2 regions of the Streptomyces sp. LARHCF249 genome follow, and region 2 is predicted to be linked to the other one. Evidence: riboswitches for the same ligand, from Rfam matches in the RefSeq annotation. Region 2 holds a riboswitch; the other holds the start of a gene.
What was found. A riboswitch is a leader RNA that binds a small molecule or an ion and turns the genes downstream of it on or off. The one in region 2 is predicted to bind S-adenosylmethionine.
Positions count from the first base shown of each region.

Region 1: linked by a shared signal. The riboswitch ahead of ACIPUC_RS08310 (aminotransferase class V-fold PLP-dependent enzyme) and the one ahead of ACIPUC_RS30165 (aminotransferase class V-fold PLP-dependent enzyme) in region 2 are both predicted to bind S-adenosylmethionine.

Region 1 is NZ_JBIXJQ010000002.1:760,552-767,886, forward strand. It holds gene qcrC (cytochrome bc1 complex diheme cytochrome c subunit) at 1-497, shown strand, start outside; gene qcrA (cytochrome bc1 complex Rieske iron-sulfur subunit) at 494-1,549, shown strand; gene qcrB (cytochrome bc1 complex cytochrome b subunit) at 1,546-3,177, shown strand; gene trpD (anthranilate phosphoribosyltransferase) at 3,342-4,406, shown strand; SAM riboswitch class IV at 4,491-4,607, shown strand; gene ACIPUC_RS08310 (aminotransferase class V-fold PLP-dependent enzyme) at 4,827-6,224, shown strand; gene ACIPUC_RS08315 (Lrp/AsnC family transcriptional regulator) at 6,599-6,880, opposite strand; gene ACIPUC_RS08320 (rhomboid family intramembrane serine protease) at 6,877-7,335, opposite strand, start outside.
Region 2 is NZ_JBIXJQ010000012.1:174,458-181,792, reverse strand. It holds gene qcrA (cytochrome bc1 complex Rieske iron-sulfur subunit) at 1-88, shown strand, start outside; gene qcrB (cytochrome bc1 complex cytochrome b subunit) at 85-1,716, shown strand; gene trpD (anthranilate phosphoribosyltransferase) at 1,881-2,945, shown strand; SAM riboswitch class IV at 3,030-3,146, shown strand; gene ACIPUC_RS30165 (aminotransferase class V-fold PLP-dependent enzyme) at 3,366-4,763, shown strand; gene ACIPUC_RS30160 (Lrp/AsnC family transcriptional regulator) at 5,138-5,419, opposite strand; gene ACIPUC_RS30155 (rhomboid family intramembrane serine protease) at 5,416-6,138, opposite strand; gene ACIPUC_RS30150 (hypothetical protein) at 6,276-6,515, shown strand; gene ACIPUC_RS30145 (NYN domain-containing protein) at 6,554-7,335, shown strand, end outside.

The sequences.
Region 1 (7,335 bases), on a different contig from region 2:
AGAAGCCCAACATCTACACGCAGGCGCAGATCGACCAGCTGGCGGCGTACATCGCCTCCCTCGGTGCCGGTCCGATCACGCCGACCGAGAAGCAGTACGACCCGGCAGGTGCCGACGTCGCCGCTGGTGGTGAGCTGTTCCGCAACAACTGCGCGCAGTGCCACAACTTCACCGGCGAGGGCGGCGCCCTGACGAACGGCAAGTACGCCCCCAACCTTGAGGACGTCTCGCCGAAGCACATCTACGAGGCCATGCTCACCGGCCCGCAGAACATGCCCTCCTTCCCGGACGGAACCATGCCGGAGAAGCAGAAGAAGGACATCATCGCGTACCTCGAGAACGTCAACGGCGAGAAGTCCACCAGCCCCGGTGGCCTCAAGCTCGGCGGCCTCGGTCCCGTTGCCGAGGGTCTGTTCGGCTGGATCTTCGGTCTGGGTGCGCTGATCGCTGTTGCCGTCTGGGTCGGGGCCCACACCGCTAAGGCCAAGAAGTCATGAGTCAAGACATTCCCGAAGAGAAGCACCTGCCGAGTGAGCAGGGCGACGCGCACCACGGTGCCGTAGCGGTCGCGGACAACCCGTTCGCCGACCCGGGCCTGCCGGTCCACAGGCCGCGCATCCAGGACATCGACGAGCGTGCGGCGAAGCGTTCCGAGCGCACCGTCGCGATGCTGTTCACGCTGTCGATGCTGGCCACGGTCGCCTTCATCGCCTCCTACGTCACCCTCCCGGTCGACAAGATCGTGTACATCTTCCCCATCGGGAAGGTGAGCGCGCTCAACTTCGCGCTGGGCATGACCCTCGGCACGGCGCTGTTCTGCATCGGCGCGGGCGCGGTCCACTGGGCCCGCACCCTGATGTCCGACGTCGAGGTCGCGGCCGAGCGGCACGAGATCGCCGCTCCGCCGGAGGTCAAGGCGCAGGTCATGCAGGACTTCCGCGACGGTGCGGACGAGTCCGGCATCGGCCGCCGCCCGCTGATCCGCAACACGCTGCTGGGCGCGCTGGCCATGCTGCCGCTCTCCGCCGTCGTGATCATGCGTGACCTGGGCCCGCTGCCCGAGGACAAGCTGCGCAAGACCCTGTGGGCCAAGGGCAAGCTGCTCATCAACCAGAACACGATGGAGCCGCTGCGTCCCGAGGACGTCCTGGTCGGTTCGCTGACCTTCGCCATGCCGGAAGGCCTGGAGGAGGAGCAGCACGACTTCCAGGTCCAGATCGCCAAGGCCGCCCTGATGATCGTCCGGATCAAGCCGGAGGACATCAAGGACAAGCAGGAGCTGGAGTGGTCCCACGACGGGATCGTGGCCTACTCCAAGATCTGCACCCACGTCGGCTGCCCGATCAGCCTGTACGAGCAGCAGACGCACCACGTGCTCTGCCCGTGCCACCAGTCCACCTTCGACCTCTCCGACGGCGCCCGTGTCATCTTCGGCCCGGCTGGTCACGCGCTTCCGCAGCTGCGGATCGGTGTGAATGACGAAGGCTTCCTCGAAGCGCTCGGCGACTTCGAAGAGCCCGTCGGTCCTGCATTCTGGGAGCGCGGATGAGCACTGCGACCACTGACACCAAGGCGCGCAAAGCGCCGGCCGGCGAGCGCGTAGCCGACTGGGCGGACGGCCGCCTGGGCATCTACGGCCTGGCCAAGGCCAACATGCGCAAGATCTTCCCGGACCACTGGTCCTTCATGCTGGGTGAGATCTGCCTCTACAGCTTCATCATCATCATCCTCACGGGTGTGTACCTGACGCTGTTCTTCCACCCGAGCATGAACGAGGTCGTCTACCACGGCTCGTACGTGCCCATGCAGGGCGTCATGATGTCCGAGGCCTTCGCCTCGACCCTGGACATCAGCTTCGACGTCCGCGGCGGCCTGCTCATCCGTCAGATCCACCACTGGGCCGCGCTGATCTTCGTCGCGGCGATGGTCGTGCACATGATGCGCGTCTTCTTCACCGGCGCGTTCCGCAAGCCGCGCGAGATCAACTGGATCTTCGGCTTCCTGCTGCTGGTCCTCGGCATGTTCACCGGTTTCACCGGTTACTCGCTGCCGGACGACCTGCTCTCGGGTACCGGTGTCCGCTTCATGCAGGGCGCCATCCTGTCCGTCCCGGTCGTCGGCACGTACCTGTCGATGTTCCTGTTCGGCGGGGAGTTCCCGGGCGGCGACTTCGTCGCGCGGTTCTACTCGGTGCACATCCTGCTGCTGCCCGGCATCATGATGGGCCTGCTGGTGGCCCACCTGATCCTGGTCTTCTACCACAAGCACACCCAGTTCCCCGGCCCCGGCAAGACGAACAACAACGTCGTCGGCATGCCGCTGCTGCCGGTCTACATGGCCAAGGCCGGAGGCTTCTTCTTCCTGGTCTTCGGTGTCATCGCGGCCATCGCGGCGCTCGCCTCGATCAACCCGATCTGGGCGCTCGGCCCGTACCGCCCGGACCACGTGTCCACCGGTGCGCAGCCCGACTGGTACATGGGTATGCCGGAAGGCCTGATCCGGGCCATGCCCGGCTGGGAGATCAACCTGTGGGGCCACACGCTCGTCCTGGGCGTGTTCATCCCGCTGCTGCTCTTCCCGCTGGTGCTGGGCGCGATCGCCGTCTGGCCGTTCATCGAGTCCTGGGTCACCGGTGACAAGCGCGAGCACCACCTGCTGGACCGCCCGCGCAACGTCCCGACCCGTACGGCCTTCGGTGTCGCCTGGATCGCGGAGTACATCGTGCTCCTCATCGGCGGCGGCAACGACATGTTCGCGCAGTACTTCCACCTGTCGCTGAACGCGCTCACCTGGTTCGTCCGGATCGGCTTCTTCGTCGTCCCGGTGCTCGCCTTCATCGCCACCAAGCGGATCTGCCTCGGCCTCCAGCGCCGGGACCGGGACAAGGTGCTGCACGGTCGCGAGACCGGCATCATCAAGCGCCTGCCGCACGGTGAGTTCGTCGAGGTCCACGAGCCGCTCTCGCAGGACAAGCTGCACACGCTCACCTCGTACGTCACCTACGAGCCGATCGAGATCGGCCCGACGGTCGACGAGAACGGTGTCGAGCGCAAGGTGAAGCTCAGCCAGAAGCTGCGCGCGAAGCTCAGCAAGGGCTTCTACGCCGAGGGCAACCAGATCCCGAAGCCCACGGTGGAGGAGTACAAGGAGATCCAGAGCGGCCACGGCCACCACTGATCCCGTTTGAGGGACTGATTTCGGTCAGTCCTCGTGTCGCCACGGCGAGAGCCCCGTCCAGTGTCTGGACGGGGCTCTTTGCCGTCTCCGGGGCTGGATAGGCTGAAGCCCTTCCCATTCGACGTGGGCCCCACATCGGCGGGCGACGACAGCAGGAGCGGACCATGAACGTTGCGACCCCGGCAGGCGGCGACAGCGTGGCGGCCCGTGGCTGGCCGGGCGTACTCGAGGCGCTGCTCACCGGACGGGACCTGAACGCGGAGGACACCGCCTGGGCCATGGACCGGATCATGCGCGGCGAGGCCACCGACGCCCAGATCGCCGGCTTCGCGGTCGCGCTGCGGGCCAAGGGGGAGACGGTCGCGGAGATCAACGGCCTGGTCCGGGCCATGTACGCACACGCCAACCTCATCGAGGTGCCGGGCCGCACGGTGGACATCGTCGGCACCGGCGGCGACGGGGCGAAAACGGTGAACATCTCCACGATGTCGGCGATCGTCGTGGCCGGTACGGGCGCCAAGGTGGTCAAGCACGGCAACCGGGCCGCGTCCTCCGCGAGCGGCTCCTCGGACGTGCTGGAGAAGCTCGGCGTCAACCTGGACCTCACCCCCGCGCGGGTGGCGGAGGTCGTGGAGGAGGCCGGCATCACCTTCTGCTTCGCGGTGAAGTTCCACCCGGCGCTGCGGCACGTGGCCGCGGCCCGCAAGGAGCTGGGCATCCGCACCACCTTCAACTTCCTCGGCCCGCTGACCAACCCGGCCAAGGTCCGTGCCCAGGCCACGGGCGTCGCGGACCCCCGGGTTGCCCCGATCGTGGCCGGCGTCCTCGCCGAGCGCGGCTCCTCGGCGCTCGTCTTCCGCGGCGACGACGGCCTGGACGAGCTCACCACCACCGCCACCTCGCGGGTGTGGTGGGTACGCGACGGCAAGGTCGCCGAGCAGCCCTTCGACCCCCGTGACGTGGGCATCTCCCTGGTCGACGTGTCGGAGCTGCGGGGCGCGGACGCCTCGTACAACGCCGACATCGCCCGCCGCCTGCTGGCCGGCGAGACCGGCCCGGTCCGCGACGCGGTCCTGCTGAACTCGGCGGCGGCCCTGGTGGCGCTGGACCCGGGCTCGGGCAGCCTGGAGGAGCAGATCGCGGCGGGCATCGCCCGCGCGGCGGAGTCGGTCGACTCGGGCGCGGCCCGGGCCGCCCTGGAACGCTGGGTGGCGGCCAGCAACGCCTGACGCCGTGCTTTTCGGTCAAGGCCCCGGTCCGGATGGTGGACCGGGGCCTTGCGCGTGCGGGATCTTGTGGCAGGATGCTGACCAGGTCACGAGTGACAGCGTTTAGGCCCCGGCTTGCTGTCCGGCAACCCTCCTTCCGTGGCGGGGTGCCCCGGGTGATGACCAGGTCGTAGGCAGCGAGGTCTACGGCAAGCGCGGATCCCTCGACACCAGGGGTCCTGGTCTCTCGAGGAGCGTTTTCCGTGAGCAAGCGAATGCGATAGGGCGACTCCGCCCCTTCTTCAACCCTCGGACCAGGGTCGTTTCCGCGTACCCGCGTTCAGCTCCGAGGGCTTCCCGTACCCCGCCGCACGGCGCCGCGCCGTGGCCGCGTACGGGCACACCGAAGCCATTCACCCCTGCCTGCCGGGAGATTCCGCCATGTCCGCATCCCTGAACGCCGCCGCCACCGCCGCCCCCGTCACCGCCGTCGACCCCGCCTGCGCGGAGCCGCTGCCGGTCCTCGGACGGGACGTCACCGTCCCGCTCGTCACCGGCAGCGAGGTCACCTACGCCGCCCTCGACTACGCGGCCAGCGCCCCCGCGCTCCAGCGGGTCTGGGACGACGTGGCCGCGTACGCCCCGTACTACGGCAGCGTCCACCGCGGCGCCGGCTACCTCTCGCAGCTCTCCACCGACCTCTTCGAGCAGAGCCGGGCCACGGTCGCCGAGTTCCTCGACTGCCGCCCCGCCGACCAGGTGGTCTTCACCCGGTCCACCACCGACTCCCTGAACCTGCTCGCGGCCGCCCTCCCGGCCGGCTGCCAGGTCTTCGTCTTCGAGACCGAGCACCACGCAGCGCTGCTGCCGTGGACGGACGCGCAGGTCACCTACCTCAACGCCCCCCGCACCTCGGACGAGGCCGTCGCCACCCTGGAGCGGGCGCTCGCCGACCGGGCGCCCTACGGCCCGGCCCTGGTCTGCGTCACCGGCGCCTCCAACGTCACCGGTGAACTGTGGCCGGTGAAGGAGCTCGCCGCCGCCGCGCACGCCCACGGCGCGCGGATCGTCCTGGACGCCGCCCAGCTGGCCCCCCACCACCCCGTCTCGGTCCAGGACCTCGACGTGGACTGGGTCGCCTTCTCCGGCCACAAGCTCTACGCCCCCTTCGGCTCGGGCGTCCTCGCCGGCCGCGCGGACTGGCTCCAGGAGGCCGAGCCGTACCTGGCCGGCGGCGGCGCCTCCCGCACGGTCGCCCGCCGCGCGGACGGCGGGGTGGACGTCGAGTGGCACGCCACGGCCGCCCGCCACGAGGCCGGCTCCCCGAACGTGATCGGCGTCTACGCGATCGCCTCCGCCTGCCGGGCCCTTCGGGAAGCCGGGTTCGAGAACCTGGTGGCCCGCGAGCGGCACCTCATCACCAAGGTCCGCGAGGGCCTGGCCGGCGTCCCGGCGGTCCGCGTCCTCTCCCTGTTCGGCGACGGCGCCCCGCGCGTCGGCGTCATCTCGTTCGTCGTGGACGGCTGGAACAGCTCCCACTTCGCGGCCGCCCTGTCCGCGGAGTACGGGATCGGCGTGCGCGACGGCCTGTTCTGCGCCCACCCGCTGGTCCGCACCCTGCTGGGCAGCGAGCCGCAGGCCCAGGGCGAATGCGGCGCCCCGGAGGCGGCCTCTTCGTCCGGCGGAACCCCCGCCCTGAACGCCATCCGCGTCAGCTTCGGCGCAGGCACCCCGGACGAGCACGTGGAGCGCTTCGTCCGCGCGGTGCGCGAACTCGTCGCGGACGGCGCGAAGTGGCAGTACCGCACCGAGCAGGGCCGCTGCGTCCCGGCCGTCTGACAGGCTGCGGACCATGACGTACTGGGACCCGATACCGACCGCCGCCACGCTGGAACCGGTACGGCTCCCCTCCGGGGCCCCGTGGACGGGACGGTGGCAGGAGCGCAACTGGCGCACCGTGCCGGGCCCCTTCTACGGGGCGGAGACCGACAGCTGCCGGACGGTACGGCTGCGGGCTCCGGAGCTCGTGCTCTACGACGACCTGACCCCGGAGTCGGTCCGGGACTGGTGGCGCGACCGCGGCCGCGTCCGGGAGTGGGCGGCGGGCGCCGGATGGGGCGCCCGGCCCGGCCGGGCGAGCGGCTGCCCGGGCTCTGACGGAGAACCCGGCCCCGCCGGCGTTCGAGGCGGACCGGGGCGGAGCCGAGGGCGACCTACGCGTCGAGGCCGATGGCGAACGCCGCCTCGAGGTCGTGCTGCGAGTACGTACGGAACGCCACGTGCGTGTCGGTCGCCTCGACGCCCGGGATCTTGCTGATGCGGCCCGGGATGATGTCCGCCAGGTTCTCGTGGCGGGCCACGCGGACCAGCGCGATCAGGTCGTACGTCCCCGTGACGGAGTAGACCTCGCTGACGCTGTCCAGCGCGGCGATGGACTCGGCGATCTCGGGGATGCGGTCCACGCTGGTCTTGATGAGCACGATCGCGGTGATCACGGCTGGCTGTCTCCCTCGGTGGCCGTCGCTGGTCGCCCCACTCTAGTCGCAGGCCGATAACGCGCCCACGCGTACAGGAAGCCGACGGAGAAGCCCACCAGATGGGCCAGATAGGCGACCCCGGGACCGCTGCCCGCACGGTGCGCCGCCACCCCTTGGAGGGCGAACCAGAACAGCAGCACGATCCACGCCGGGAACCGCAGCGGCAGGAAGAAAAGGAACGGGAACAGGCTCGTCACCCTGGCCCGCGGGAGCAGGTACAGGAAGGCGCCCAGCACCGCCGAGATGGCCCCGGACGCCCCGACCAGCGTCTGTGCGGACCCCGCGTTGGCCGCCGCGTACACCGCCAGCGCCGCGTACCCCGTACAGACGTAGAACACGAGGAACGCCGGCCGGCCCATCCGCTCCTCCGCCATCGCGCCGAACACGTGGAGGAAGAGCATGTTGCCGAGCAG
Region 2 (7,335 bases):
GCGGATCGGTGTGAATGACGAAGGCTTCCTCGAAGCGCTCGGCGACTTCGAAGAGCCCGTCGGTCCTGCATTCTGGGAGCGCGGATGAGCACTGCGACCACTGACACCAAGGCGCGCAAAGCGCCGGCCGGCGAGCGCGTAGCCGACTGGGCGGACGGCCGCCTGGGCATCTACGGCCTGGCCAAGGCCAACATGCGCAAGATCTTCCCGGACCACTGGTCCTTCATGCTGGGTGAGATCTGCCTCTACAGCTTCATCATCATCATCCTCACGGGTGTGTACCTGACGCTGTTCTTCCACCCGAGCATGAACGAGGTCGTCTACCACGGCTCGTACGTGCCCATGCAGGGCGTCATGATGTCCGAGGCCTTCGCCTCGACCCTGGACATCAGCTTCGACGTCCGCGGCGGCCTGCTCATCCGTCAGATCCACCACTGGGCCGCGCTGATCTTCGTCGCGGCGATGGTCGTGCACATGATGCGCGTCTTCTTCACCGGCGCGTTCCGCAAGCCGCGCGAGATCAACTGGATCTTCGGCTTCCTGCTGCTGGTCCTCGGCATGTTCACCGGTTTCACCGGTTACTCGCTGCCGGACGACCTGCTCTCGGGTACCGGTGTCCGCTTCATGCAGGGCGCCATCCTGTCCGTCCCGGTCGTCGGCACGTACCTGTCGATGTTCCTGTTCGGCGGGGAGTTCCCGGGCGGCGACTTCGTCGCGCGGTTCTACTCGGTGCACATCCTGCTGCTGCCCGGCATCATGATGGGCCTGCTGGTGGCCCACCTGATCCTGGTCTTCTACCACAAGCACACCCAGTTCCCCGGCCCCGGCAAGACGAACAACAACGTCGTCGGCATGCCGCTGCTGCCGGTCTACATGGCCAAGGCCGGAGGCTTCTTCTTCCTGGTCTTCGGTGTCATCGCGGCCATCGCGGCGCTCGCCTCGATCAACCCGATCTGGGCGCTCGGCCCGTACCGCCCGGACCACGTGTCCACCGGTGCGCAGCCCGACTGGTACATGGGTATGCCGGAAGGCCTGATCCGGGCCATGCCCGGCTGGGAGATCAACCTGTGGGGCCACACGCTCGTCCTGGGCGTGTTCATCCCGCTGCTGCTCTTCCCGCTGGTGCTGGGCGCGATCGCCGTCTGGCCGTTCATCGAGTCCTGGGTCACCGGTGACAAGCGCGAGCACCACCTGCTGGACCGCCCGCGCAACGTCCCGACCCGTACGGCCTTCGGTGTCGCCTGGATCGCGGAGTACATCGTGCTCCTCATCGGCGGCGGCAACGACATGTTCGCGCAGTACTTCCACCTGTCGCTGAACGCGCTCACCTGGTTCGTCCGGATCGGCTTCTTCGTCGTCCCGGTGCTCGCCTTCATCGCCACCAAGCGGATCTGCCTCGGCCTCCAGCGCCGGGACCGGGACAAGGTGCTGCACGGTCGCGAGACCGGCATCATCAAGCGCCTGCCGCACGGTGAGTTCGTCGAGGTCCACGAGCCGCTCTCGCAGGACAAGCTGCACACGCTCACCTCGTACGTCACCTACGAGCCGATCGAGATCGGCCCGACGGTCGACGAGAACGGTGTCGAGCGCAAGGTGAAGCTCAGCCAGAAGCTGCGCGCGAAGCTCAGCAAGGGCTTCTACGCCGAGGGCAACCAGATCCCGAAGCCCACGGTGGAGGAGTACAAGGAGATCCAGAGCGGCCACGGCCACCACTGATCCCGTTTGAGGGACTGATTTCGGTCAGTCCTCGTGTCGCCACGGCGAGAGCCCCGTCCAGTGTCTGGACGGGGCTCTTTGCCGTCTCCGGGGCTGGATAGGCTGAAGCCCTTCCCATTCGACGTGGGCCCCACATCGGCGGGCGACGACAGCAGGAGCGGACCATGAACGTTGCGACCCCGGCAGGCGGCGACAGCGTGGCGGCCCGTGGCTGGCCGGGCGTACTCGAGGCGCTGCTCACCGGACGGGACCTGAACGCGGAGGACACCGCCTGGGCCATGGACCGGATCATGCGCGGCGAGGCCACCGACGCCCAGATCGCCGGCTTCGCGGTCGCGCTGCGGGCCAAGGGGGAGACGGTCGCGGAGATCAACGGCCTGGTCCGGGCCATGTACGCACACGCCAACCTCATCGAGGTGCCGGGCCGCACGGTGGACATCGTCGGCACCGGCGGCGACGGGGCGAAAACGGTGAACATCTCCACGATGTCGGCGATCGTCGTGGCCGGTACGGGCGCCAAGGTGGTCAAGCACGGCAACCGGGCCGCGTCCTCCGCGAGCGGCTCCTCGGACGTGCTGGAGAAGCTCGGCGTCAACCTGGACCTCACCCCCGCGCGGGTGGCGGAGGTCGTGGAGGAGGCCGGCATCACCTTCTGCTTCGCGGTGAAGTTCCACCCGGCGCTGCGGCACGTGGCCGCGGCCCGCAAGGAGCTGGGCATCCGCACCACCTTCAACTTCCTCGGCCCGCTGACCAACCCGGCCAAGGTCCGTGCCCAGGCCACGGGCGTCGCGGACCCCCGGGTTGCCCCGATCGTGGCCGGCGTCCTCGCCGAGCGCGGCTCCTCGGCGCTCGTCTTCCGCGGCGACGACGGCCTGGACGAGCTCACCACCACCGCCACCTCGCGGGTGTGGTGGGTACGCGACGGCAAGGTCGCCGAGCAGCCCTTCGACCCCCGTGACGTGGGCATCTCCCTGGTCGACGTGTCGGAGCTGCGGGGCGCGGACGCCTCGTACAACGCCGACATCGCCCGCCGCCTGCTGGCCGGCGAGACCGGCCCGGTCCGCGACGCGGTCCTGCTGAACTCGGCGGCGGCCCTGGTGGCGCTGGACCCGGGCTCGGGCAGCCTGGAGGAGCAGATCGCGGCGGGCATCGCCCGCGCGGCGGAGTCGGTCGACTCGGGCGCGGCCCGGGCCGCCCTGGAACGCTGGGTGGCGGCCAGCAACGCCTGACGCCGTGCTTTTCGGTCAAGGCCCCGGTCCGGATGGTGGACCGGGGCCTTGCGCGTGCGGGATCTTGTGGCAGGATGCTGACCAGGTCACGAGTGACAGCGTTTAGGCCCCGGCTTGCTGTCCGGCAACCCTCCTTCCGTGGCGGGGTGCCCCGGGTGATGACCAGGTCGTAGGCAGCGAGGTCTACGGCAAGCGCGGATCCCTCGACACCAGGGGTCCTGGTCTCTCGAGGAGCGTTTTCCGTGAGCAAGCGAATGCGATAGGGCGACTCCGCCCCTTCTTCAACCCTCGGACCAGGGTCGTTTCCGCGTACCCGCGTTCAGCTCCGAGGGCTTCCCGTACCCCGCCGCACGGCGCCGCGCCGTGGCCGCGTACGGGCACACCGAAGCCATTCACCCCTGCCTGCCGGGAGATTCCGCCATGTCCGCATCCCTGAACGCCGCCGCCACCGCCGCCCCCGTCACCGCCGTCGACCCCGCCTGCGCGGAGCCGCTGCCGGTCCTCGGACGGGACGTCACCGTCCCGCTCGTCACCGGCAGCGAGGTCACCTACGCCGCCCTCGACTACGCGGCCAGCGCCCCCGCGCTCCAGCGGGTCTGGGACGACGTGGCCGCGTACGCCCCGTACTACGGCAGCGTCCACCGCGGCGCCGGCTACCTCTCGCAGCTCTCCACCGACCTCTTCGAGCAGAGCCGGGCCACGGTCGCCGAGTTCCTCGACTGCCGCCCCGCCGACCAGGTGGTCTTCACCCGGTCCACCACCGACTCCCTGAACCTGCTCGCGGCCGCCCTCCCGGCCGGCTGCCAGGTCTTCGTCTTCGAGACCGAGCACCACGCAGCGCTGCTGCCGTGGACGGACGCGCAGGTCACCTACCTCAACGCCCCCCGCACCTCGGACGAGGCCGTCGCCACCCTGGAGCGGGCGCTCGCCGACCGGGCGCCCTACGGCCCGGCCCTGGTCTGCGTCACCGGCGCCTCCAACGTCACCGGTGAACTGTGGCCGGTGAAGGAGCTCGCCGCCGCCGCGCACGCCCACGGCGCGCGGATCGTCCTGGACGCCGCCCAGCTGGCCCCCCACCACCCCGTCTCGGTCCAGGACCTCGACGTGGACTGGGTCGCCTTCTCCGGCCACAAGCTCTACGCCCCCTTCGGCTCGGGCGTCCTCGCCGGCCGCGCGGACTGGCTCCAGGAGGCCGAGCCGTACCTGGCCGGCGGCGGCGCCTCCCGCACGGTCGCCCGCCGCGCGGACGGCGGGGTGGACGTCGAGTGGCACGCCACGGCCGCCCGCCACGAGGCCGGCTCCCCGAACGTGATCGGCGTCTACGCGATCGCCTCCGCCTGCCGGGCCCTTCGGGAAGCCGGGTTCGAGAACCTGGTGGCCCGCGAGCGGCACCTCATCACCAAGGTCCGCGAGGGCCTGGCCGGCGTCCCGGCGGTCCGCGTCCTCTCCCTGTTCGGCGACGGCGCCCCGCGCGTCGGCGTCATCTCGTTCGTCGTGGACGGCTGGAACAGCTCCCACTTCGCGGCCGCCCTGTCCGCGGAGTACGGGATCGGCGTGCGCGACGGCCTGTTCTGCGCCCACCCGCTGGTCCGCACCCTGCTGGGCAGCGAGCCGCAGGCCCAGGGCGAATGCGGCGCCCCGGAGGCGGCCTCTTCGTCCGGCGGAACCCCCGCCCTGAACGCCATCCGCGTCAGCTTCGGCGCAGGCACCCCGGACGAGCACGTGGAGCGCTTCGTCCGCGCGGTGCGCGAACTCGTCGCGGACGGCGCGAAGTGGCAGTACCGCACCGAGCAGGGCCGCTGCGTCCCGGCCGTCTGACAGGCTGCGGACCATGACGTACTGGGACCCGATACCGACCGCCGCCACGCTGGAACCGGTACGGCTCCCCTCCGGGGCCCCGTGGACGGGACGGTGGCAGGAGCGCAACTGGCGCACCGTGCCGGGCCCCTTCTACGGGGCGGAGACCGACAGCTGCCGGACGGTACGGCTGCGGGCTCCGGAGCTCGTGCTCTACGACGACCTGACCCCGGAGTCGGTCCGGGACTGGTGGCGCGACCGCGGCCGCGTCCGGGAGTGGGCGGCGGGCGCCGGATGGGGCGCCCGGCCCGGCCGGGCGAGCGGCTGCCCGGGCTCTGACGGAGAACCCGGCCCCGCCGGCGTTCGAGGCGGACCGGGGCGGAGCCGAGGGCGACCTACGCGTCGAGGCCGATGGCGAACGCCGCCTCGAGGTCGTGCTGCGAGTACGTACGGAACGCCACGTGCGTGTCGGTCGCCTCGACGCCCGGGATCTTGCTGATGCGGCCCGGGATGATGTCCGCCAGGTTCTCGTGGCGGGCCACGCGGACCAGCGCGATCAGGTCGTACGTCCCCGTGACGGAGTAGACCTCGCTGACGCTGTCCAGCGCGGCGATGGACTCGGCGATCTCGGGGATGCGGTCCACGCTGGTCTTGATGAGCACGATCGCGGTGATCACGGCTGGCTGTCTCCCTCGGTGGCCGTCGCTGGTCGCCCCACTCTAGTCGCAGGCCGATAACGCGCCCACGCGTACAGGAAGCCGACGGAGAAGCCCACCAGATGGGCCAGATAGGCGACCCCGGGACCGCTGCCCGCACGGTGCGCCGCCACCCCTTGGAGGGCGAACCAGAACAGCAGCACGATCCACGCCGGGAACCGCAGCGGCAGGAAGAAAAGGAACGGGAACAGGCTCGTCACCCTGGCCCGCGGGAGCAGGTACAGGAAGGCGCCCAGCACCGCCGAGATGGCCCCGGACGCCCCGACCAGCGTCTGTGCGGACCCCGCGTTGGCCGCCGCGTACACCGCCAGCGCCGCGTACCCCGTACAGACGTAGAACACGAGGAACGCCGGCCGGCCCATCCGCTCCTCCGCCATCGCGCCGAACACGTGGAGGAAGAGCATGTTGCCGAGCAGGTGCAGCCAGCTCCCGTGCACGAACAGCGCGGTCAGCGGGGTCAGCCAGGCCCGCGGGCGGCCCGTGAACAACTCGTCCGGTACCACTCCCCAGCGCCGGAAGTACTCCGTACCGGCGGTCAGCAGCCCCTCGCCGGTCCCGTAGGCCGGGTTCAGCCCCGAGGCCGGGCCGAGTACGAACACCAGGGCGCAGCCCGCGATCAGCGCATGGGTGACCACCGGTCCCCGGGCGGCCTCGCGAACGGCCTGCCACCTTACGATCATGTGACAGAGCATGACGCAACCCACCCCACCCGAGGCGGTGGCAGGCCGTAGGGTTACGAGCCGGCGTCCGCCCAATCGGCGCGGACGGCTCAGCAGACGGCTTTAATTGAATCAGCTACGAAGGAGAGAGCGGCCTGATGACGGTTCCCCTGCCGACCGACACCACCCGGTGGCGCTGCACCCTGTGCGGCAACCTCACGCGCTTCGACGTCACCCGTTCGTCGAAGGTCGTGGAGTACGTCCACCTGGACCTCGCCGGGGAGCCCAAGGTCGAGGAGCGCGAGGTGGTCAATGAGACCATCGAGTCGGTCCGCTGCCGCTGGTGCAACGCGGTGGACCAGATCGAGCTCGTGGACAGGCCGGGCGCGGACTCCTGACGGAGCCCCGCCCACAGGTAGATCGGTAGGGGTGACGGATTGTGGAGCCAGCAAGCGGCGCTGAGCCGGCCGATGCGGCCGGCGACGCCGCCGAGGTGCTCGACCGCCCGCTGCCGGAAGGCGTGCGGCGCCGGGTCGTCGCGCTCGTCTCGGACGCCTTCGGCGGACTGACGGTCGCTGACCTCCCGGCGCAGCTGCGCCAGTACGCCCGTTTCACCCCGACCCGGCGCGCCAAGTTCGCGGGCAACGCGATGGCCGCGGCGGTCGAGACCGACCCCGTGTTCCGCAGCCGGGTCGCCGAGAAGCTGCGCGAGGCGCAGGCGGACCTGGCCGGTGCGCTGGAGTCCGGCGCACCGCCCGCCGCCGCGGATCCGCTGGACGTGGCGGCCGCCGCGTACGTCCTGAGGCCGGTCGGCTGGGTCAAGCTGGTGGCCGCCGCGGGCGAGGAGGCGCAGCGCGCCGACGCCGAGCGGGTCGGCGAGGAGACCCGGCGCGAGCTGGACCGGCTGCGCGAGGAGCTGGCGCAGGTGCGGAACCTGCAGCGCTCGGGCGGCGAGCAGGTGCGGGCCGAGCTGGACGAGGCCCGCAAGGAAGCGGAATCGCTTCAGCGCAAGCTGCGCAGCGCGCTCAGCGACGTCAAGCGCGGCGAGGCGGCCCTGCGCAAGGTCAACACGGAGATCGACGGGATCCGCGGCGAGGCGGCCGCACGGGTGGCCGCCGCCGAGAGCGAGACCCGGCGGCTCAAGTCCCGGCTGGCGGAGGTGGAGACGGCGCTGGAGACCTCGCGCCGGGCCACCCGCGAGGGACGCAGCATCGAGGA